Regions from separate parts of the Klebsiella quasivariicola genome, predicted to be linked through region 3. Evidence: predicted binding sites of a transcription regulator. Region 3 holds the regulator's gene; each other region holds the start of a gene.
What was found. The regulator LexA, encoded in region 3, represses DNA repair genes until DNA is damaged. The targets are predictions, from matches to a motif close to TNCTGTATGTACATACAGNA.
Positions count from the first base shown of each region.

Region 1: rmuC (DNA recombination protein RmuC) is a predicted target of LexA. The motif match lies at 2,245-2,264, and genes of this name have one in related genera.
Region 2: dinG (ATP-dependent DNA helicase DinG) is a predicted target of LexA. The motif match lies at 3,029-3,048, and genes of this name have one in related genera.
Region 4: sbmC (DNA gyrase inhibitor SbmC) is a predicted target of LexA. The motif match lies at 3,025-3,044, and genes of this name have one in related genera.

Region 1 is NZ_CP022823.1:5,293,814-5,299,201, reverse strand. Features, by position in the region: gene B8P98_RS26640 (anaerobic sulfatase maturase) at 1-287, shown strand, start outside; gene B8P98_RS26635 (dienelactone hydrolase family protein) at 323-1,135, opposite strand; gene udp (uridine phosphorylase) at 1,408-2,169, shown strand; gene rmuC (DNA recombination protein RmuC) at 2,305-3,753, shown strand; gene ubiE (bifunctional demethylmenaquinone methyltransferase/2-methoxy-6-polyprenyl-1,4-benzoquinol methylase UbiE) at 3,824-4,579, shown strand; gene ubiJ (ubiquinone biosynthesis protein UbiJ) at 4,593-5,198, shown strand; gene ubiB (ubiquinone biosynthesis regulatory protein kinase UbiB) at 5,195-5,388, shown strand, end outside.
Region 2 is NZ_CP022823.1:3,856,763-3,862,150, forward strand. Features, by position in the region: gene ybiB (DNA-binding protein YbiB) at 1-829, opposite strand, end outside; gene dinG (ATP-dependent DNA helicase DinG) at 859-3,015, opposite strand; gene rhlE (ATP-dependent RNA helicase RhlE) at 3,203-4,558, opposite strand; gene B8P98_RS19470 (transketolase family protein) at 4,772-5,388, opposite strand, start outside.
Region 3 is NZ_CP022823.1:5,183,296-5,188,683, reverse strand. Features, by position in the region: gene plsB (glycerol-3-phosphate 1-O-acyltransferase PlsB) at 1-2,100, opposite strand, end outside; gene B8P98_RS26085 (diacylglycerol kinase) at 2,230-2,598, shown strand; gene lexA (transcriptional repressor LexA) at 2,721-3,329, shown strand; gene dinF (MATE family efflux transporter DinF) at 3,400-4,716, shown strand; gene B8P98_RS26070 (CsbD family protein) at 4,952-5,161, shown strand; gene zur (zinc uptake transcriptional repressor Zur) at 5,257-5,388, opposite strand, start outside.
Region 4 is NZ_CP022823.1:1,923,959-1,929,346, reverse strand. Features, by position in the region: gene cobS (adenosylcobinamide-GDP ribazoletransferase) at 1-566, opposite strand, end outside; gene B8P98_RS09625 (DUF496 family protein) at 881-1,204, opposite strand; gene B8P98_RS09620 (FUSC family protein) at 1,372-2,430, opposite strand; gene sbmC (DNA gyrase inhibitor SbmC) at 2,529-3,002, opposite strand; gene dacD (serine-type D-Ala-D-Ala carboxypeptidase DacD) at 3,179-4,342, opposite strand; gene sbcB (exodeoxyribonuclease I) at 4,523-5,388, shown strand, end outside.

The DNA of each region.
Region 1 (5,388 bases), 110 kb from region 3:
GCGAGTTTCGCTTTGTTTGCCACGGCGGCTGTCCCAAACATCGTTTTGCGGTTTCGCCGAGCGGCCATCCAGGGCACAACTATCTGTGTGCCGGTTATAAGCACTTTTTCCAGCACATCACGCCGTATATGAATGTCTTTCAGCAGTTGCTGGAAACAGGGTATCCGCTGGCGGCAATAATGCCATGGCTTGCTGACGAGGAGCGTAAGCCGTCGAAGACGCCTTCTCGAAACGAACCATGCCCCTGCGGTAGCGGTAAAAAATATAAAAAGTGCTGTGGCGGTTAAGGAGAAAACGCCGTCGGTATGACGGCGTTTATGGATTACCCTTTTTTACCGCCATACTGAGCAAACCACGCGAGCATTCGCTGCCAGCCATCTTTGGCTGACTCTTCATGATAGCTGGCGCGATAGTCGGCGTTAAAGGCATGATCGGCTTCGGGATAGACCACGATTTCCGCTTTGGCGTTGGCCGCCCGCAGTGCCTGACGCATGGTCTCGATGGTGTCCTGTGGAATACTGGCGTCTTTAGCGCCGTACAGACCAAGCACCGGGGCGTTGAGATCGACAGCGATATCTACCGGATGCTTCGGTGAATTCAGCGATTTTTCTCCCACCAGCTTGCCGTACCAGGCCACGCCTGCCTTCAGCTGCGGGTTATGCGCGGCATACAGCCAGGTAATGCGTCCGCCCCAGCAGAAGCCGGTGATCAGCAGACGATGGGCATCGCCGCCGTGGCGTGCCGCCCAGCTGGCGACATGGTCGAGATCCGCCAACACCTGCGCGTCCGGCACCTTGGTAACCAGCTCTTTAAACAGGGTCGGGATATCGTGGTACTCATTCGGATCGCCCTGACGGAAGTACAATTCAGGCGCAATAGCCAGGTAGCCTTCCTGCGCCAGGCGGCGACAAAGATCGCGAATATGCTCATGCACGCCGAAAATTTCCTGCACCACAATGACGATCGGCAGTGGGCCATCGACGTTTTTCGGGCGGGCGTGGTAGGCCGGCATGTTTTCGCCCTGGGAGGGGATCGAAGTCTCTCCGGCAACAATATGATCTTCCGGCGTATGAACGGCGGTTGAAGCGTGTGGTGAAGCAGCAGGTGCGAATCCAGGTTGCTTGGTGGTGGTCATGGTATTCTCCGTACCCTTATTTATTAGCGCATCAGTAACTATAGACCCTTTACCTTTAGTTCGGGCGGTAATAAAGCACAGTGCCTGAAAGCGGCTATCTTTTGTTCTGTGACGATGAATATAACTTGTTAATGTGATGTGTATCACTATTTACTGAAAAACAACTGCAATCATTGTTGGTCTTGGTGACTATCATCACAAAATGTTGCCAGGGGCTTCTGTACAGTACCGTTTTGCTTCTGCTGATAATTCGACCCACAGAGGAGTTTTTTATGTCCAAGTCTGATGTTTTTCATCTCGGCCTCACCAAGAACGATTTACAAGGGGCTACGCTGGCTATCGTCCCTGGCGATCCGGAGCGTGTGGAAAAGATCGCCGCGCTGATGGATAAGCCGGTTAAGCTGGCATCCCACCGCGAATTTACCTCCTGGCGCGCGGAGCTGGACGGCAAACCGGTGATCGTCTGCTCTACCGGCATCGGCGGTCCGTCTACGTCTATCGCTGTGGAAGAGCTGGCGCAGTTGGGGGTACGTACCTTCCTGCGTATCGGCACCACCGGCGCGATTCAACCGCACATTAACGTTGGCGATGTGCTGGTCACTACCGCCTCTGTTCGTCTGGACGGCGCCAGCCTGCACTTCGCACCGATGGAGTTCCCGGCCGTCGCTGACTTCGCCTGCACCACCGCGCTGGTGGAAGCCGCGAAATCTATTGGCGCGACCACTCATATCGGCGTGACCGCTTCCTCTGATACCTTCTACCCGGGCCAGGAGCGTTACGACACCTTCTCCGGCCGCGTGGTAAGCCGCTTCAAGGGCTCAATGGAAGAGTGGCAGGCAATGGGCGTGATGAACTATGAAATGGAATCCGCCACGCTGCTGACCATGTGCGCCAGCCAGGGCCTGCGCGCCGGGATGGTAGCCGGGGTTATCGTTAACCGTACCCAGCAAGAGATCCCTAACGCAGAAACTATGAAGCAAACTGAAAGCCACGCGGTGAAAATCGTCGTGGAAGCGGCGCGCCGTCTGCTGTAATTCAACACTTTCCCTGTCAGGCCGGGTCCTCCGGCCTTTCTTTTTTGCGTTGCTCCTCGCAGGAAATTCCTTTTAAACTGGACGTTTGTACAGCACAATTCTATTTTGTGCCATCAGGTTATCGCAGGGGGCGTCGTGGATCTCTCAATCATTATCAGCGCGGTTATCGCACTGGCTGCCGGGTTAATTGTCGGCTGGCTGGCGACCAAAGCGCGTGCCGATCAAATTCGGGCCGATCTGATCGAGGAACGGCGAGAGCTGGATATTGAGCTGAGCGCCGCCCGCCAGCAGCTGGTGCAGGAGGCCCACTGGCGTGAGGAGTGCGAGCTGCTGAACAACGAGCTGCGCAGCCTGCGGGATATCAATACCTCGCTGGAAGCCGATCTGCGTGAGGTCACCACCCGGCTCGAATCCACCCAGCTGCATGCGGAAGATAAGATCCGCCAGATGGTCAACAGCGAGCAGCGCCTGAGCGAGCAATTTGAAAATCTGGCTAACCGCATTTTCGAACACAGTAACCGGCGCGTTGATGAACAAAATCGCCAGAGCCTGCATGGCCTGCTGACGCCGCTACGCGAACAGCTCGACGGTTTCCGTCGTCAGGTGCAGGAGAGCTTTGGCCAGGAGGCGCGGGAGAGGCATACTCTGGCGCATGAGATCCGCAATCTGCAGCAGCTGAACGCGCAGATGGCGCAGGAGGCGCTGAACCTGACCAAAGCGCTGAAGGGGGATAACAAAACCCAGGGCAACTGGGGGGAAGTGGTCTTAACCCGCGTGCTGGAAGCCTCCGGCCTGCGTGAAGGCTATGAGTACCAAACCCAGGTCAGTATTGAGACCGACAACCGCTCGCGGATGCAGCCGGACGTCATCGTGCGCCTGCCGCAGGGTAAGGACGTGGTGATCGACGCCAAAATGACCCTGGTCGCCTATGAGCGCTATTTTAACGCCGAAGATGACTACACTCGCGAAGTCGCGCTGCAGGAACACCTTGCCTCGGTGCGAAACCATATTCGCCTGCTGGGACGCAAGGATTATCAACAGCTGCCTGGCCTGCGCTCTCTCGACTATGTGCTGATGTTTATTCCCGTTGAGCCGGCGTTCCTGCTGGCCATCGATCGCCAGCCTGAGCTCATCAGCGAGGCGTTGCAAAATAATATTATGCTGGTCAGCCCGACGACGCTGCTGGTGGCTCTGCGCACTATCGCCAATCTGTGGCGCTATGAGCACCAGAGCCGTAATGCGCAAAAGATTGCCGAGCGGGCGGGGCGCCTTTACGACAAAATGCGCCTGTTTGTGGATGATATGTCCGCCATCGGCCAGAGCCTGGATAAGGCGCAGGAGAACTATCGCCAGGCGATGAAAAAGCTCGCTTCCGGGCGCGGTAATCTGCTGGCCCAGGCGGAGGCCTTTCGCGGCCTGGGCGTGGAGGTAAAGCGCGGGATTAATCCTGATTTAGTCGAGCAAGCCACGGCCCAGGACGAGCAATATCGTCTCGAAGACGAGGATAACCTCCCGGAAAATGACGAATTTTCCCCCGACTCTGCTGAGGCATTGCGCAATCGCGAAGCGGCTCCGCCACGCTGAAACGTATGGGAAATGCGCTGAGTCTGATACACTCAGTGAACATTTTCTTGAAAAGCAAGCAGGCATAGAGATGGTTGAGGATTCACAAGAAACGACGCACTTTGGCTTTCAGACGGTCGCTAAAGAGCAGAAAGCAGATATGGTGGCGCATGTATTCCATTCTGTCGCCGCAAAATATGATGTGATGAATGACTTGATGTCGTTTGGGATCCATCGTTTGTGGAAGCGTTTCACCATCGACTGCAGCGGCGTACGTCGCGGGCAGACCGTGCTGGATCTGGCTGGCGGTACCGGTGATTTGACCGCCAAGTTCTCCCGTCTGGTAGGGGAAACCGGCCGCGTCATGCTTGCTGATATCAACGATTCGATGCTCAAAATGGGCCGCGAAAAGCTGCGCAATATCGGTATCGTGGGTAACGTGGAGTATGTTCAGGCCAACGCGGAAGCCTTGCCGTTTGCTGATAACACCTTTGACTGCATCACCATCTCTTTCGGTCTGCGTAACGTGACCGACAAAGAGAAAGCGCTGCGTTCGATGTATCGTGTGCTGAAACCGGGCGGACGCCTGCTGGTGCTGGAGTTTTCTAAACCCATCATCGAACCGCTGAGCAAAGCCTACGACGCTTACTCCTTCCATATTCTGCCGAAGGTGGGCGAGCTGGTGGCAAAAGACGGCGACAGCTATCGCTACCTGGCGGAGTCTATCCGCATGCATCCCGACCAGGAAACGCTGAAAGGGATGATGCAGGATGCGGGTTTCGAAAACGTGGACTACTACAACCTGACGGCGGGTATCGTTGCTTTGCATCGCGGTTACAAGTTCTGACAGGAGGGACGCTATGCCTTTCACACCCCTGGTGACCGCTGGCATTGAAACGGCGCTAAATGCTTTCCTCTGGCGCGACAAAGCGCTCAAACCCGCTCGCCAGCGCCTGCTGGGCAAGGTGCTGCGGGTCCAGCTGCAGGATTTCGCCACGCCCGTGGTGCTGGTGTTCAGCGAACGCCAGGTCGATGTCCTGAGCGCCTGGGACGGAGAGGCCGACTGCACTGTGATTACCCGGCTCAGCGTGCTGCCAAAACTGCGCAATCGTCAGCAGCTCACGGCGCTTATTCGCAGCGGTGAGCTGGAAGTGCAGGGCGATCTGCAGGTGGTGCAAAACCTGGTCTCCCTGTGCGACCTGGCGGAGTTCGATCCTGCTGAACTGCTGGCGCCCTATACCGGCGATATCGTGGCCGAAGGCGTCGGCAAAGTTCTGCGCGGTGGCGCTCAGTTTCTGCTGAAGGGCGCGCAGCGCCAGCAGCGCTATGTCGCGGAAGCGATCACTGAAGAGTGGCGACTGGCTCCGGGGGCGCTGGAGCTAGCCTGGTTTGCTGAAGAGACAACGGCTATTGAACGCGCGCTGGCCGCACTGGAAAAACGGCTGGAAACGCTGGAGGGCAAATGACGCCAGGAGAATTACGGCGCCTGTATTTCATCATCCACACCTTTTTGAGCTACGGGCTCGATGAGCTCATCCCCAAAATGCGGATCACGCTACCGCTGCGTATCTGGCGGCGGATGCTGTTCTGGATGCCAAACCGTCATCAGGACCAACCCCTCGGTGCTCGTCTTCGTCTGGCGCTCCAGGAGCTGGG
Region 2 (5,388 bases), 1.3 Mb from region 3:
CGGTGACCTCGGGATCTTTCGACGCCGGCAGAACCACCGCCTCCGCTGCCGTCGCAGTCTGGCGTTCGTACAGCACCCGCACACCCTGCTCATCGATCAGGCTGATCTGCGGGCAGCGCTGCGGATTGGCGTACACTTCGCCCTCGGTACCGTGCATCAGCAGCGCGCGGCCACCGGTCTCACGAAAGAAGTTCGCCACCCGCGGAACATATTCCGGATGCGACACGCTGGAGAGACGCAACGCCTCCCCTTCGCCAAACGGCGTGGCCAGCTTGGCCAGGGTATGGGCGCTGTTGCGCACGCCCATCCGCCAGCGCATCGCCAGCTGTTTCTCCAGCGGCGCACAGAAGGCGCCCACCGGGATATACACCGGCTCATGCCCCTCCAGCTGCGCCTGTGCCTGTCCGGCGTGCCGGGTGACCGGAATGTCCAGCAGGGTAAAAATGGTTTCGGTCAGCACCCGGGTGGGATCGTGACTGACGCCGTGAACCACCACCGGAAATCCCAGCTTGTGCAGGAGCATCGCCAGCAGCGGCGTCAGGTTCGCCTGCTTGCGCGCGCCGTTGTAGCTGGGGATAACGATCGGCATCGGCTTGCCGGTGGGCGGGGTCAGGCGCAGCGTATGCTGCTGCATCGCCGCGTAGAACCCTTTCATCTCCGCTTCGCCTTCGCCTTTGATACGCAGGGCGATTAATATTCCCCCCAGCTCCAGCTCCGGCACCTCGCCGTCCAGCATCCGCGCGTAGAGCGCGCGGGCGGTCTCTTCATCGAGGTCGCGGGCATGATTCTTACCGCGACCCACCTCTTTTATAATTTTGCTGTACTCCATGGCTCCCCCTGGTGCATCACGCGCCGGCGTCAGCGACGTTTGCGGCCTGTCTGTTTTGCTGTCTGTTTTGCTTTCCGTTTTACTATAACCTCCGGGACGCCCGGCTGCTCTATGGGAAAAACAGGTAACGCGTTCAGTAGACGCGCGCCATAGTTTTTGGTCAACAGGCGCTTATCGTAAATCACCACCTCTCCCCAGCAGTGATGGCTGCGGATCAGACGCCCCACCTGCTGAATAAGATTAAAGGAGGCGCTGGGCAAACTCTGTACCTCGAAAGGGTAACGATTGAGGCTTTTCAGCCATTCGCCTTCGGTGATCACCACCGGACTGTCGATGGGCGGAAAGGCGATTTTATGGATATGTACCTGGCTTAGCAGCTCGCCCTTTAAATCCAGCCCTTCGGCAAAGGACTGCAGACCCACCAGCACGCTGCGTTCGCCGCTTTCCACCCGTTTGCGATGCAGCTCCACCAGCCGATAGCGCGGCTGGTCGCCCTGCACCAGCAGCATCAGGCGCAGATCGGTCACATGCTCAAGGAAGCGGTTCATCGCCCGCCCGCTGGCAAACAGCACCAGCATCCCGAGATGTTTCTTGCTCTCTACCTGCTGGCGAAAATAGGCCGCCATCTCGGCTATATGCTGCTCTTCGTTATCCATCAACGGTTCATAGCGCATTTGAGGAATAATAATTTTCCCCTGCTCCACGTGGTTGAACGGCGAATCCAGCGCCACGAAGCGGTCACCCGCTTTCTCCTTCAGACCACTCATCTCCTGCAGGCGCGAGAAGCTGTTTAGCGAGCGCAGCGTCGCTGACGTCACGACGATATGCGGCACGCTGCGCCACAGCAGCCGTTCCAGCTGATCGCTGACGCGGATGCCGACGCAATGGAACCAGACGTGGATCTGGCCGTCGCGCACCACCCGCGTCGCCCATTTAGTCACCGGCGCACCCGAGGATTGCGCCAGCGACGCCAGGCGCCACAGCTTGCTTTGGCTTTCAAACATACCGAGCGCGCGGTTCATCTGCAGCAGCACCCGATGCAGGCGCACCACGTCATGGCTGCCGGTCTTTTCGCTGAGATCGTTCAGGAACAGCTCCGCCAGCCCGCGCAGCATCTCGGTGAGCTTCGCCAGCCGCTGGCAGATCTCCATCACCTCCTGCGGCAGTTCGCCCATCGGGAAACGATGCTCCGCTTCCTGACCGGCGGGCATGTAGAGATTGAGAATATTATTCAACGAGGCAATCAGCTCGAACAGCTCTTCGCAATGGCCGGTGAGCCGCTCCGGATTGGCCAGCGGCGGCGTGGTTTTCGGGCGGAACTGCTCCATGCAGGTGGCAACCAGCTTGCAGAACAGATCCAGCTGCAGGCGAAACCAGGGGGCGGTGATCTCGGCGCTCATCTCCAGCGCGTCGCGGGCGACGTCCGGCAGATGATGGCCTTCATCGAGGACCAGCAGCAGGTTTTTCGGCTCCGGCAGCACCGCCTCGCTTTCCATCGCCGCCATCACCAGCGCATGATTGGCTACCACCACTTCCGCCTCCTGAATTTCCCGCCGCGCCACAAAGAACGGGCACTCGCGATAGTAGTGGCAGTTACGGTTCAGGCAGCTGGCCTTATCGGTGCTCAGCCGGCTCCACAGCGCATCGTCAATGGCTTTGTCGGTGTGATCGCGCAGGCCATCCCAGCGGTAGCTGTCGAGATCCTGCTTCAGGGTCGCGCACAGCTTCTGCTCGGCCTGGTTATTCGGGGTGAGATCGTCATCGAGAAACGCCAACAGATCCTGCTGCGACGGCTCGGTGCTGGCCAGCGCCGTCAGGTTGCGCGGGCAGACGTAGCGCCCACGACCGAAGGCGGCGGTGAAGCGCAGATCGGGAATGATTTTACGCAGCAGCGGCAGGTCTTTACTGTAGATTTGATCCTGCAGAGCGACGTTGGCGGTACTGACCACCAGCGTTTTTTGCTCCTCACGGGCGATAGCGATCCCGGGGATCAGGTATGACAGCGTTTTACCGACGCCGGTCGGCGCTTCGATAGCCAGATGCCTGCCCTCTTCCCCGGCGAGCGTTTTCGCCACATCGGCGATCATCTGCCGCTGCGGAGGGCGGGGAATAAAGTCCGGGATCTGTTCCTGAAGCGCCTTATACCAGGCGGCGATTTGCGCTTTCAGCGCAGCGGTCAAAGCCATGAGAAAACCTGAATACTGTATAAACAGCCACTATTGTGCCATTTTTGCCTGCCCGGAGGTATTGCTTTCTGCTGAGAGTGGAAGCGTGCTCGACAAATAGTGTAACGGAAAGAAAAAGGCCCGCCGCCGCGTAGCGGACAGACGGGCCTGAGCCGGGCCGCGTTATCGCGGCCGGGGCACCAGCGCGTTATTCGCCAGCCGGCTTACGCGGGCGACGGCGGCGCGGCGGTTTGCCGTCCTGAGTGCGCGCTTTCGGCGCCTCGCCGTCCTGACGACGCGGGGCGCTGCTCTGGCTGCGCGGCTGTCCGCTGCGCCCCTGCCCCTGGCCGCCGCGTCCCTGACCCTGACCACGACCGCCGCCACGCTGCTGGCGACCGTTCTGGATAGGTTCGGCTTTAATGGACGGATCCGGCTCATAGCCGGCAATCGCGATGCGCGGGATCTCTTTTTTCAGCAGGCGCTCGATATCGCGCAGCAGCTTGTGCTCATCCACGCACACCAGCGACAAGGCTTCGCCGGTGGCCGCCGCGCGGCCGGTACGCCCGATACGGTGGACGTAATCTTCCGGTACGTTCGGCAGCTCGTAGTTCACCACGTGCGGCAGCTCTTCGATATCCAGACCACGGGCAGCGATATCGGTCGCCACCAGCACGCGAATGCCGCCGGATTTAAAGTCGGCCAGCGCGCGGGTACGCGCTCCCTGGCTCTTGTTGCCATGGATCGCCGCGCTGCGAATGCCGTCTTTGTTCAGCTGCTCCGCGAGGTGGTTGGCGCCATGCTTGGTACGGGTAAACACCAGCACCTGCTGCCAGTTGCCTTCGCCGATAAGCTGCGACAACAGTTCGCGCTTGCGGTTCTTATCAACGAAATGGACGTGCTGGGTGATCTGCTCGGACGCGGTGTTGCGGCGCGCCACTTCCACTTCCAGCGGGTTGTGCAGTAGTTTCTCGGCCAGGCCCTTGATCTCGTCGGAGAAGGTCGCCGAGAACAGCAGGTTCTGCCGACGCGCCGGCAGTTTGGCCAGTACGCGGCGGATGTCGTGGATAAAGCCCATATCCAGCATGCGGTCCGCTTCGTCCAGCACAAGGATTTCTACTTTATCCAGACTGACCGCGTTCTGATGTTCAAGGTCCAGCAGACGGCCCGGGGTGGCGACGAGGATATCGACGCCACCGCGCAGTTTCATCATCTGCGGGTTGATGCTCACGCCGCCGAATACCACCAGCGAGCGAATATTCAGGTATTTACTGTAATCGCGGACGTTCTCGCCCACCTGCGCCGCCAGCTCACGGGTCGGGGTCAGGATCAGCGCGCGTACCGGACGACGGCCCTTTGCGTGCGGCTCATTCTGGATCAGGCGCTGCAGCAGCGGCAGGGTAAAGCCCGCCGTCTTACCGGTGCCGGTCTGGGCGCTGGCCATCAGGTCACGGCCCTGCAGTACCGCTGGAATGGCCTGCTGCTGGATAGGGGTCGGCTCAACGTAGCCCTGCTCAGCGACAGCGCGCAGGATATCGGGATTCAGGCCAAGGGAATCAAAAGACATAACAACTCCGAACCGCCCCGGCCCGGTGAAGGGCGTAGTTTTCAGGGAGATTATTGCGATAGAGATGGCAAAAACCACAATGCCATGAAGGGGCGCAGTCTAGCAGATTTTGTGACAGGCCGCATAAAATCTGCAAAAGAATGCCGGGTTTATCTGGCGGGGGGAGCAGGCCGCTGAGCGCGCTCAGCGGCCTGGTGCGTCATTGCAGCGCGGTTAACGCAGACGATACTTAATTTTTTCGACGATCTTCGCGGTGGAGATGCCATAGCGATCGTGAAGGGTCGGCAGCGCCCCGGCTAACAGGAACGCGTCGGGCAGCCCCACGCTATCCAGCTCACAGCGCACGCCCTTACGCATCAGCAGCGCGGCCACCGTCTCCCCTAACCCGCCGACCGCGGTATGGTTCTCGGCGGTTACCACCAGACGACCCGGCTTCGACGCCTGTTCAATAATCGCTTTTTCATCCAGCGGTTTGATGGTCGGCACGTGCAGGACCGCCACGCTGATGTTATCGGCCCGCAGCTTTTCAACCGCCTCCAGCGCGCGCATGGTCATCAGCCCGGAGGAGATGATCAGCACATCGTTGCCCTCCTCCAGCAGCTTCGCTTTACCCAGTTCGAACTGATAGTCGTATTTATCCAGCACCAGCGGCACCTTACCGCGCAGCAGGCGCATATACACCGGACCAGGGTGATCGGCGATAGCCGGCACCGCCTGCTCGATCTCCAGCGCATCGCAAGGATCGACGATGACCATCCCGGGGATACCGCGCATAATCGCCAGATCTTCGGTGGCCTGATGGCTAGGGCCATAGCCGGTCGTCAGGCCCG
Region 3 (5,388 bases):
GGCCAGCAGCTGCAGGGAGCGCGAATGAGACGGGTTGAGGCTCATCACATCGCCATCGACGACGATCAGCTCCTGACGCAGCATCTCGGCAATCAGCGCATCCACCACTCCGGCCAGCTCCGCTTTTTCCCAGCGCAGGAACAGCTCGGCTTTGAGGAACGGATAGAGCGTTTCGACATGGCGCAGCACTTCGGCGCGGCTGAGGTGGCGATGCTGAGTTACCAGGGCGGCTAACAGCGACGGCATCACCAGCATATGGGCGATGTTGTTGCGATAGTAGGTCATCAGTACCGCCTGCTCGCGCGGCAGAATGATGATATCGCCGATGGTGTCCTTCTCGACCTCGAACTTGTTCATCTGCAGCGCGTGGTCGATGAGCTCACTGGCCGAAGCGGACGGCGCGGTGGCATCTGGCGCATAGGGCACATTGCGCAGCAGCGCGAGGTAGCACTCCAGCTGTTGGGTCAGTTGCTCCCGGGTCAGCGAACGCTGACGCGAGGCCAGCAGCGCCGTACAGCACAGGTTCATGGCGTTGGCCGCGCCAGCGTTGTTGATGCGCACCATCAGGTCAGCGGCAATGTTATTTACCGTCGGCGTCAGCCAGGAAGGGCGGACCGCTTCGATCGGGTCGATTGCTTCCCGCCACTCCGGCACATGGTGGTTCAGGTAGGTCATCAGCGGCAGCGGTTCGCCGAAGTTAACGTAACCCTGGCCAAGATTGCGCAGCTTACTTAAGCCACGCACCATCTGCGGCAGACTCTCTTTCTCTTTGGTGGCGCCGCGCAGCTCCTTGGCATAGGTTCCGACCTCCATCACGTGCTCATAGCCGATGTAAATCGGTACCAGAGTGATCGGTCGGGTGCCGCCGCGCAGCATCGCCTGGATGGTCATCGACAGCGTACCGGTCTTCGGATCGAGCAGCCGGCCAGTACGGGAGCGGCCGCCTTCCACAAAGTACTCCACCGAATAACCACGGCTGAACAGTTCGCCAAGGTATTCGCGGAACACGGTGGAATAGAGCTTGTTGCCCTTAAAGGTACGGCGAATAAAGAAGGCGCCGAGGCGACGGAAGATCGGCCCGGCTGGCCAGAAGTTGAGGTTGATGCCCGCCGCGATATGTGGGGGGACCAGTCCCTGATGGTACAGGACATAGGAGAGCAGCAGATAGTCCATGTGGCTGCGGTGGCAGGGGACATAGACAATTTCATGGCCGTCGTGCGCCAGCTGGCGTACGCGCTCGGCGTTATGCACGTTGATACCCTGGTACAGACGGTTCCAGGTGAAGCCGAGAATGCGATCGGTCAGGCGGATCATCTCGTATGAGAAGTTCGCCGCAATCTCTTCCATCAGCGCGATAGCGTTCTGCTGGGCCTTCTCGTGGGAAATCTTCTTACTGCGCGCTTCGTCTTCTACCGCGCGGGCGATCGCTTTCGAGGCCAGCAGTTTATTAAACAGATCCTGGCGGGCTGGCAGACGCGGGCCGACGGCGGCCAGGCGCTGGCGGGCAAAGTGCATGCGGGCGACGCGAGCCAGCTTCTGAGCGATGATCTTATCGGTACCATGCTCATCGGCCATGCGGCGCAGCGACACGGAAGGCGAGAAACGCACGAAGCTGTCGCGGCCGAGCCAGGAGACGGCGAAAAATTTCTGGATACCGTTGAGCATCCGCAGCGGCGGATTAACTTCCCCTTTCTCGCGACCCGGCGAGCGGCCAAACATCACCGAGACCGGCACCATTTGCACATCGAGATCCGGATGGTTGCGGTGCAGATCGAGGTAGTCGTGGAACAGCTTGATGGACTCTTCTTTTGGCGTGTAATAGGTAAACACGCGTGGCCCGCCGTGGATGAATACGTAACGCGGCAGCAGCGTGCCGTCGATCTCCAGCGGTTCAAACGGGTCAGGTAAATCATGCGCCAGGCATTGGGCGCGCAGCGTCAGCAGGTCCGCCTTCGAGTTATAGGGCAGGACGTACATGATCGGACGCGAGGTATCGAGTCCTAATTCCTGGGCGGGTTCTGCCGGAATAGACTTGCTTTTTACCAGCACCCGTAATGGTAAATTCAGTAATTTATAGTAAATTCGTTGCCAGCCGGACATAAACGATGTGAAGCCTCTGGTTAATCATGCAAATGCGCGGCAAGAATAACAGAAAGCGGGCAAAATTTCCGTTACCGCGCGGCAAACGCGTACACTCATCGACGTCATTTACATAAAAAAGGTTTTGTGATGGCCAATAATACCACCGGGTTAACCCGAATCATTAAAGCGGCAGGTTACTCCTGGAAAGGATTTCGCGCGGCGTGGGTCAACGAGGCCGCGTTTCGTCAGGAGGGCGTCGCCGCCATCGTGGCCGTCGCGATCGCCTGCTGGCTGGACGTCGACGCCATCACCCGCGTATTGCTGATTGGCTCGGTCCTGCTAGTGATGATAGTCGAAATTCTCAACAGCGCGATTGAGGCGGTTGTGGATCGTATCGGCTCGGATTTTCACGAGCTTTCAGGGCGCGCCAAAGATATGGGGTCGGCGGCGGTTCTGCTGGCGATTATCATCGCGCTGATCACCTGGGGGATGCTGCTGTGGAGCCATTATCACTAACGTTCTTCGCTAACCCTCGCAAAATCTAAACAATCTGCCGATTTTTGTGTGCCATGTGGTTCCAAAATCACCGTTAGCTGTATATACTCACAGCATAACTGTATATACACCCAGGGGGCGGAATGAAAGCGTTAACGACCAGGCAGCAAGAGGTGTTTGATCTCATTCGGGATCATATCAGCCAGACGGGCATGCCGCCGACGCGTGCGGAAATTGCTCAGCGCTTGGGGTTCCGTTCCCCAAACGCGGCGGAAGAACACCTGAAAGCGCTGGCGCGTAAAGGCGCGATCGAGATCGTCTCCGGTGCCTCTCGCGGTATTCGTCTGTTGACGGAAGAAGAGCACGGCCTGCCGCTGATCGGCCGCGTTGCCGCCGGTGAACCGCTGCTGGCGCAGCAGCATATTGAAGGCCACTATCAGGTCGACCCGTCGATGTTTAAACCCAACGCCGATTTCCTGCTGCGCGTCAGCGGGATGTCGATGAAAGACATCGGCATTCTGGATGGCGATCTGCTGGCAGTCCATAAAACCCAGGACGTGCGTAATGGCCAGGTCGTCGTCGCGCGCATTGACGAGGAAGTGACGGTGAAACGCCTGAAAAAACAGGGTAACGTCGTCGAACTGCTGCCGGAAAACAGCGAGTTTTCTCCGATCGTCGTCGATCTGCGCCAGCAGAGCTTCACCATTGAAGGCCTGGCCGTCGGCGTGATCCGTAACGGGGAGTGGCTGTAACTCCCGTCTTAACGCAGCGTCATCATGATGCATGACGCTGCGATGTTTCTCCTCTGTCTGGTCCCTCTTCATGCTGCTCAACGCCGCCGATAAAGCACTGTGGCGCCTCGCGCTACCCATGATTTTCTCCAATATCACCGTTCCGCTGCTGGGGTTGGTGGATACGGCCGTGATTGGCCACCTGGACAGCCCGGTATACCTCGGCGGCGTGGCGGTCGGGGCGACGGCCACCAGTTTCCTTTTCATGCTGCTGCTGTTTCTGCGTATGAGCACCACCGGGCTGACCGCGCAGGCCTGGGGCGCCAAAGATCCGCAGCGCCTGGCGCGGGCGCTGGTGCAGCCGCTGGCGCTGGCGCTGGGTGCCGGGGTGCTGATTATTGCGCTACGCCTGCCGCTGATTAACCTTGCCCTGCATATTGTCGGCGGCAGTGAGGCGGTGCTTGAGCAGGCGAGACGGTTTCTCGAAATCCGCTGGCTCAGCGCACCCGCCTCGCTGGCCAATCTGGTGCTGCTCGGCTGGCTGCTGGGCGTCCAGTACGCCCGGGCGCCGGTGATTCTGCTGGTGGTGGGTAATCTGCTCAATATTGTGCTCGACCTGTGGCTGGTGATGGGCCTGCGGATGAACGTCCAGGGGGCGGCGCTGGCCACGGTTACCGCCGAGTACGCAACCCTGATCATTGGCCTGGTGATGGCGAAGCGAGTGCTGACGCTGCGCGGCGTGTCGCTGCTGATGTTAAAAAATGCCTGGCGCGGGGATCTGCGCCGGCTGCTGGCGTTGAATCGGGATATCATGCTGCGCTCTCTGCTGCTGCAGCTCTGTTTTGGCGCACTGACCGTGTTCGGCGCCCGTCTGGGCAGCGACATTGTGGCGGTTAACGCGGTACTGATGACCATGCTGACCTTTACCGCCTATGCGCTGGATGGCTTTGCCTATGCCGTGGAGGCCCACTCCGGCCAGGCCTACGGCGCCCGCGACGGTAGCCAGCTGCTGGAAGTCTGGCGGGCGGCCTGCCGGCAGTCTGGCATGGTGGCGCTGGCGTTTGCCCTGATTTACAGCCTGGCGGGGGAGTACATCATCGCTCTGCTAACCTCGCTGCCTTCTCTGCAGCAGCTGGCCGATCGCTATCTGATCTGGCAGGCCATCCTGCCGGTGGTCGGCGTCTGGTGCTATCTGCTGGACGGCATGTTTATCGGCGCCACGCGCGGCGCAGAGATGCGTAACAGTATGGCGGTAGCCGCGGCGGGGTTTGCTGTAACGCTGCTTTCGGTCCCACTGCTCGGTAACCATGGTCTGTGGCTGGCGCTGGCGGTGTTCCTCGCCCTGCGCGGCCTGTCGCTGGCGCTGATCTGGCGTCGCCACTGGCGGCGCGGCACCTGGTTTAACTAATCATTTCCGTTCATCGCGGCTAGCCGTGAATTCCCGCGGTTGCGCGCCGCTTACCGGGGCAGCTCAGTGGCCCGGCTCAGGGTAGCGTAAGCCGGGAAAATCCCCTCAGCCTTATCAATCGGTAGGATGGTTAAAAATTCCGAATAACGAATCCACCCCAGCATTCTCATCTATAGTTAATACCATGTCCGGCACAAAACGGGCTGTAAACCCACCGAATGATGAGGACGTTATCATGAATAAAGACGAAATCGGCGGTAACTGGAAACAGTTGAAAGGTAAAGCCAAGGAACAGTGGGGCAAACTTACCGATGATGATATGACCGTAATCGAAGGGAAGCGCGACCAGCTGGTCGGCAAAATTCAGGAGCGTTACGGCTATGCGAAGGATCAGGCTGAGAAAGAAGTCTCAGACTGGGAGCATAAGAACGACTACCGCTGGTAGCGTTCCCTGACCCGAAGAGTGAAGCATTTGTGTTAGTGCCTGTCTGAATGGCGCAGGGACGCGCCGTTAACCCTTTTTCCCGCTGCGGCTCACGCTCAGCGGGCTTTCTTTTTGAGCTGGATGGTATGATCGTGCTGGCAGTGTCCCGGTGTGCTGCAGGCTTCCACTTCCACACAACCCGCACAGAGACCGTGGGCTTCAATCACGTTGTGGCGCAGGGCAAAACC
Region 4 (5,388 bases), 2.3 Mb from region 3:
ATCGCCATCGCCATCGTCACCAGCGTCTGCTGCAGGCTAATTTTGCCGATAAACAGATTGCCCAGCCCCTTTTCCCGCGCATAGCGATGACGATACATCAGCAGCACCGCCATCCCGCGACCGACGGCGCAGGCCGCCGCCAGGGCTGCGATGGGGTGGATATCACGCAGCAGCAGCTCGCCGATCGCCAGCACTTTCGCTACCAGTACGAAGATCAGCGCCAGCCCGCCGTGGGTGCCCAGCCGGCTGTCGCGCATGATCTCCAGCATCCGATCGCGGGTGCGGGCGGAGAAAATGCCGTCGCAGGTATCAGCCAGCCCGTCAAGATGGAATCCGCCGGTGAGCAGCGCCAGCGCCAGCACGCCGAACAGCGCCGCCAGCGGGACGCCGCACCACGGATGCAGGAGGAGCGCCACCGCGCCGGCGATGGCGCCAAGCAGTAAACCGACCAGCGGAAAGGTGACGATACTGCGCTGGTACTGTTCGATCTCCAGGCCCTGAGATAACCGCGCCGGGACCGGCAGGCGGCTGATAAACGAGAGTGCAGCAAAGAATGACTTAATCACGTGAGGTTGACTCCTGTCGGCGAAAGCAGCGGAAGAGTTCTGTCGCGCCCGGTCAGCACCTGAGTTTGTCTTCTGGCGAATCGATCGTCGGAGAGGTGAGAGGTGTTGAGATATCGCCCTGACGCCGCTGCGTCAGATGCCCGGCCAGGATGAGAGAAACCTTTCCGATATCAATACGTTTTTCGCGGGCCAGTATAGCAAAGTGTCGGTGAGGAGAGGCAGTTGCCGGAACAAAGTTTTCGCAGAAAAAAGCAGGGAAGAGAGGGAAACGCGGAACAGCCCGGCGACGCTGACCGCCGCCGGACCGGCAGGGTTTAGCTTTCGACTTTGGCTTCGCCCATCACTTTCAGTTTTTTCGAGATGTCGCGGCGCTCTTTGGACAGCTCGGCATTTTTGATGATGTAATCATCAACGCGATCTTCGTAATCGCTCTTCATGCTGGCGATGATGCCCTGGATGGCTTCCACGCTCATGCCCGGTTTGATGTAGTCGCTGAGGTTGTCCAGCAGCAGAACGCGCTTCTGGTTATCACGGATCTTTTTCTCAACGTCCTGAATTTCACGCTGCAGTTTGTTCTTACGACGGTACAGACGAACAAACTCCAGTACGTCCTGGAAAGAAGGCTTAGTTGTTTCCATTTTTACACCCCTAATAATTGAGATTCGGATTCGTAAAGCGACTGCGTTATAGGGCTAACATAACTGCTAGCAGCCGCTGATGACAATGTTTTTTCCTTTGCGTTTATCATAACCCTAAACGCTGCTGAATCGAAACAACCCATGTGGTTACCCGGTGCATCTGGTGTTTATTTGCGCAACGCGCGGCAGATCAGATGCGAGAGCAGCTCCAGCTGGCGCGCCAGTTCGATTGAGAGCCAAACATAGCCATGGACCGGGGTTTCCGCCAGGCCGTCATCACCCTGCTCTTTCAGCAGCTGGCGCAGTTCGAGGACGATCTCAGTCAGCTTTTCATTGTTGGCGCGCACAGGCTGAGGGTTCCCTTCGTACAGCGCGTGGGCGATGGACAACAGCGTCTGCTGGGTCATCTGCTGCGTCTCCCGCAGGGTGTGCGCATTGAGCATCACAAAGTGACCCGGACGCGTTGCCCACCAGGCGTTGATCTGCAGCTCCAGCATGCAGACGAGGTTGCGGCTGACGGTCTGGATAGCCTCGAAGATCGCCTTCTGGATGTGCGTCTCTTTGCTGGCGGGGGTGATCAGCCCGCGCATTTTAACCACGTCGTTCAGCGCCTGCTGGAGATGCTTTTCCAGCCGCGGTCGATCCACCAGATTTGGCGAGAAGCCGGCCTGGTAGAGGCGGTTAAAGTTGGTGACATAGCTGGCCATCTGGATGCGCCAGTGGATGAACGCCCGCTGCGGCCAGATGCCGGTAAACAGCATCGCCAGCAGCGAGCCGAAGATCACGTCGCCGCTTCGCCACAGCGCGGTATGCATATCGCCGGGCGGCGCCCCGACCACCACCGACAGAGTAATGCCGATCAGCAGCGCCTGATAGGGTTTCTTGCCCAGCGCCAGCCAGCCGCAGAGGAACATCGCCGCCGCGCACCAGAGGACCATCAGCGGCAGAGAGATGAGCTCAAGCTTCAGCGCCACCAGCCCCAGCGCCGAACCGAGGATCGTGCCGCCGATACGCTGAAACGCCCGCGGCACGACGTTACCCCAGAAGGAGATCGGCCCCATCACCACCACCAGAGTGATGAGAGGCCAGGTTCCCTCAGGCACGTTCAGCAGCCGCACCAGCAAAAAGGTGAGCACAAAGGCCAGCGCAATCCGCACACCATGCACCACCCGATAATGGCGATACAAGCGGATCTCAAATGGCTTGAGTGATTTATCAGCGCGCACAACCCTCTCCGGCAAAACGAAAAGGCCAATTGTAACTGCTTTTTCGCCCGGAGCATGCCGGGAATGTAAAAAACCTTGTCCGAAACAGGGGTAAACCGCTACGACGCGACGCGCTCAACGGGAACATACATGTCGATATCCCAGTAGCCGTCGTGGTTGCCGTCGTTAAGATAGACCTCAAAGCAGGGCTGGGGGGCGATGCGATACGCCGTGCTCTGCTGCAGGCTGTCAAAAAACTGCATCCACGGGGTGGCGAAGTCGTAATCCACCACCCGCGCGCGGGCGCAGGCGTAATCCCCGCCGGCAATCGCCGTCAGTATCACCCCTTCGCTGTTGGCGGGAATGACGTAATTCTCATCAACGGTCACCGCCGTCGCGCAGCGCAGTTTTTCCGCTGGCACTTCCTCCGGGTTATCGTAGTAGACGGCCACCCATTCCCGGGCGGGCACCTGACGGTTCTCAACCCACATCATCAGTTGCTCAAACCCCTGCTTGACCGTGTGCTCCCAGGGCCCGACCAGATGGAAACCGGCAATGGTTTTCTTGCCGAGGGTGGTGACGCTGTAGTTCATCTTGCCTCCTTTGGAAATAAAGGACTGTATTAATATACAGTTAATTTAACAGGAGATCCCCCCTCAGTATGTGCGCGAATTCACAGAGTCGCCATCACACTGCTGAAAAAACAGGCGCCCCGCCAGCAGGAGCGACAGACGAAAAAAAACCGCCTGCAAAGAGGCGGTTATCATGGTTACAGCTCGTGGTGCAGGTAATCGCTCATTCGCGAGAACACCCCGCCTTTATTGATGCTTTCGAGGGTGACCAGCGGATAGTGCCCCACCACCTTGTCGCCGTCATACAGCGAAATCTCGCCGACCCGCTGGTTGGCGGCGATCGGCGCCTCCAGATCCTTCTTATCCAGCACATATTTCGCTTTAATCCGCGACACTTCCGCCTTCGGCAGCGCTAACCAGAAATCCTGATCGGTGCCGAGCTTAATCTGCTCTTTATCTCCGTACCAGATGCGTTCGCTGCCGACCTTCTGGCCCTTCTGCAGCACCTGCACGGTGTCGAAGTTCTGCTGCCCCCAGTGCAACAGTTTAGCGGCCTGCTGCTCGCGGCCTTTCGGACTGTCCGCCCCCATCACCACGGCGATCAGCCGGCGCTGGCCATCCACCGCCGAGGCGATCAGGTTGAACCCGGCGCCCGAGGTGTGGCCCGTTTTCAGGCCATCGACGTTCATGGTTTTATCCCACAGCAGACCGTTACGGTTTTGCTGGGTGATCCCGTTCCACGTCAGGCTTTTCTGGCTGTACATGTGGTAGACGTCAGGTTCGCCATGAATAATCGCCCGCGAGAGCACCGCGAGGTCATAGGCCGAACTGTGCTGGCCCGGAGCGTCGAGGCCGTGGACGGTTTCGAAATGGGTGTCCCGCAGGTGCAGTTTTTCGACATACTGATTCATCAGGGCGACAAACTGCGGCTGGCCGCCGGCGACATAGTCGGCCAGCGCGACGCAGGCGTCGTTACCGGAGTCGACAATCAGCCCGCGGCTGAGGTCGCGGACGCTGACGCGATCCCCTGGCTTTAAGAACATCAGCGATGACCCGTCGAACACCGGGTTGCCCTTCGCCCAGGCGTCTTTACCCACGGTGACGATATCGTCAAAGGTGATACGATGGCTGTCGATGGCGCGATCGACCACGTAGCCGGTCATCAGTTTGGTCAGACTGGCAGGATTGCGCTGCTGATGTTCGTTACCCGCGGTCAGGACCTGACCGGTGGTGTAATCCATCAGCACCCAGGAGCCAGCCTGAATGGAAGGCGGCGCGACCGTAGCAGGTAAGTCGACGGCAAATGCGCAGGAAACGCTCGAAGCGAGCAAAGATACAGCAATAAACAAACGGCCTTTCAACGGCATATCCTCTAGATTTACAGATCCGCCGTCCTTTTTACGGAACTTCGCGTTTCATATCAGGGTTTAATTGCAAGAAAATATGACACAGCAGAGGAAGTTGCTTGCCGCGACCCTTCTGATGACCGGGCAAATCGTTTACCATACCGGTCGCACGCCACCACGGATAATGAACAGACTATGCAAGATAGCGTCAACCAGCCCGGATTTTTATTCCACGATTATGAAACCTTCGGCACCAGCCCTTCCCTCGACCGGCCGGCGCAGTTCGCCGCCATCCGCACCGACGCGGAGCTGAATGTGCTCGGCGAGCCCGAAGTGTTTTACTGCAAACCCGCTGACGATTACCTGCCGCAGCCGCAGGCGGTGATGATCACCGGGATCACCCCGCAGGAAGCGCTGGCCAAAGGGGATAATGAGGCCGCGTTTGCCCGCCGCATCCACGATCTGTTCACGGTGCCGCAAACCTGTATCGTCGGCTATAACAACGTGCGCTTTGATGACGAAGTGACGCGGAATATCTTCTATCGCAACTTCTATGACCCTTATGCCTGGAGCTGGCAGCACGATAACTCGCGCTGGGATCTGCTCGACGTGATGCGCGCCTGCTATGCCCTGCGCCCGGAAGGGATCGCCTGGCCGGAGAATGACGAAGGGTTGCCGAGCTTCCGGCTTGAACATCTGACCGTCGCCAACGGTATTGAACACCAGAACGCCCATGACGCGATGGCCGATGTGTACGCCACCATCGCCATGGCGAAGCTGGTGAAAACCCGGCAGCCGCGGCTGTTTGATTATCTCTACAGCCACCGCAATAAGCGCAAGCTGGCGACGCTCATCGACGTGCCGCAGATGAAACCGCTGGTGCATGTCTCCGGCATGTTTGGCGCCGCGCGCGGCAACACCAGCCTGGTGGCGCCCCTGGCCTGGCATCCGGAAAACCGCAATGCGGTGATTATGGTCGATCTGGCGGGCGATATGGCGCCGCTGCTGGAACTGGATGCCGATGCCTTGCGCGAGCGGCTTTACACCCCGCGCGCCGAGCT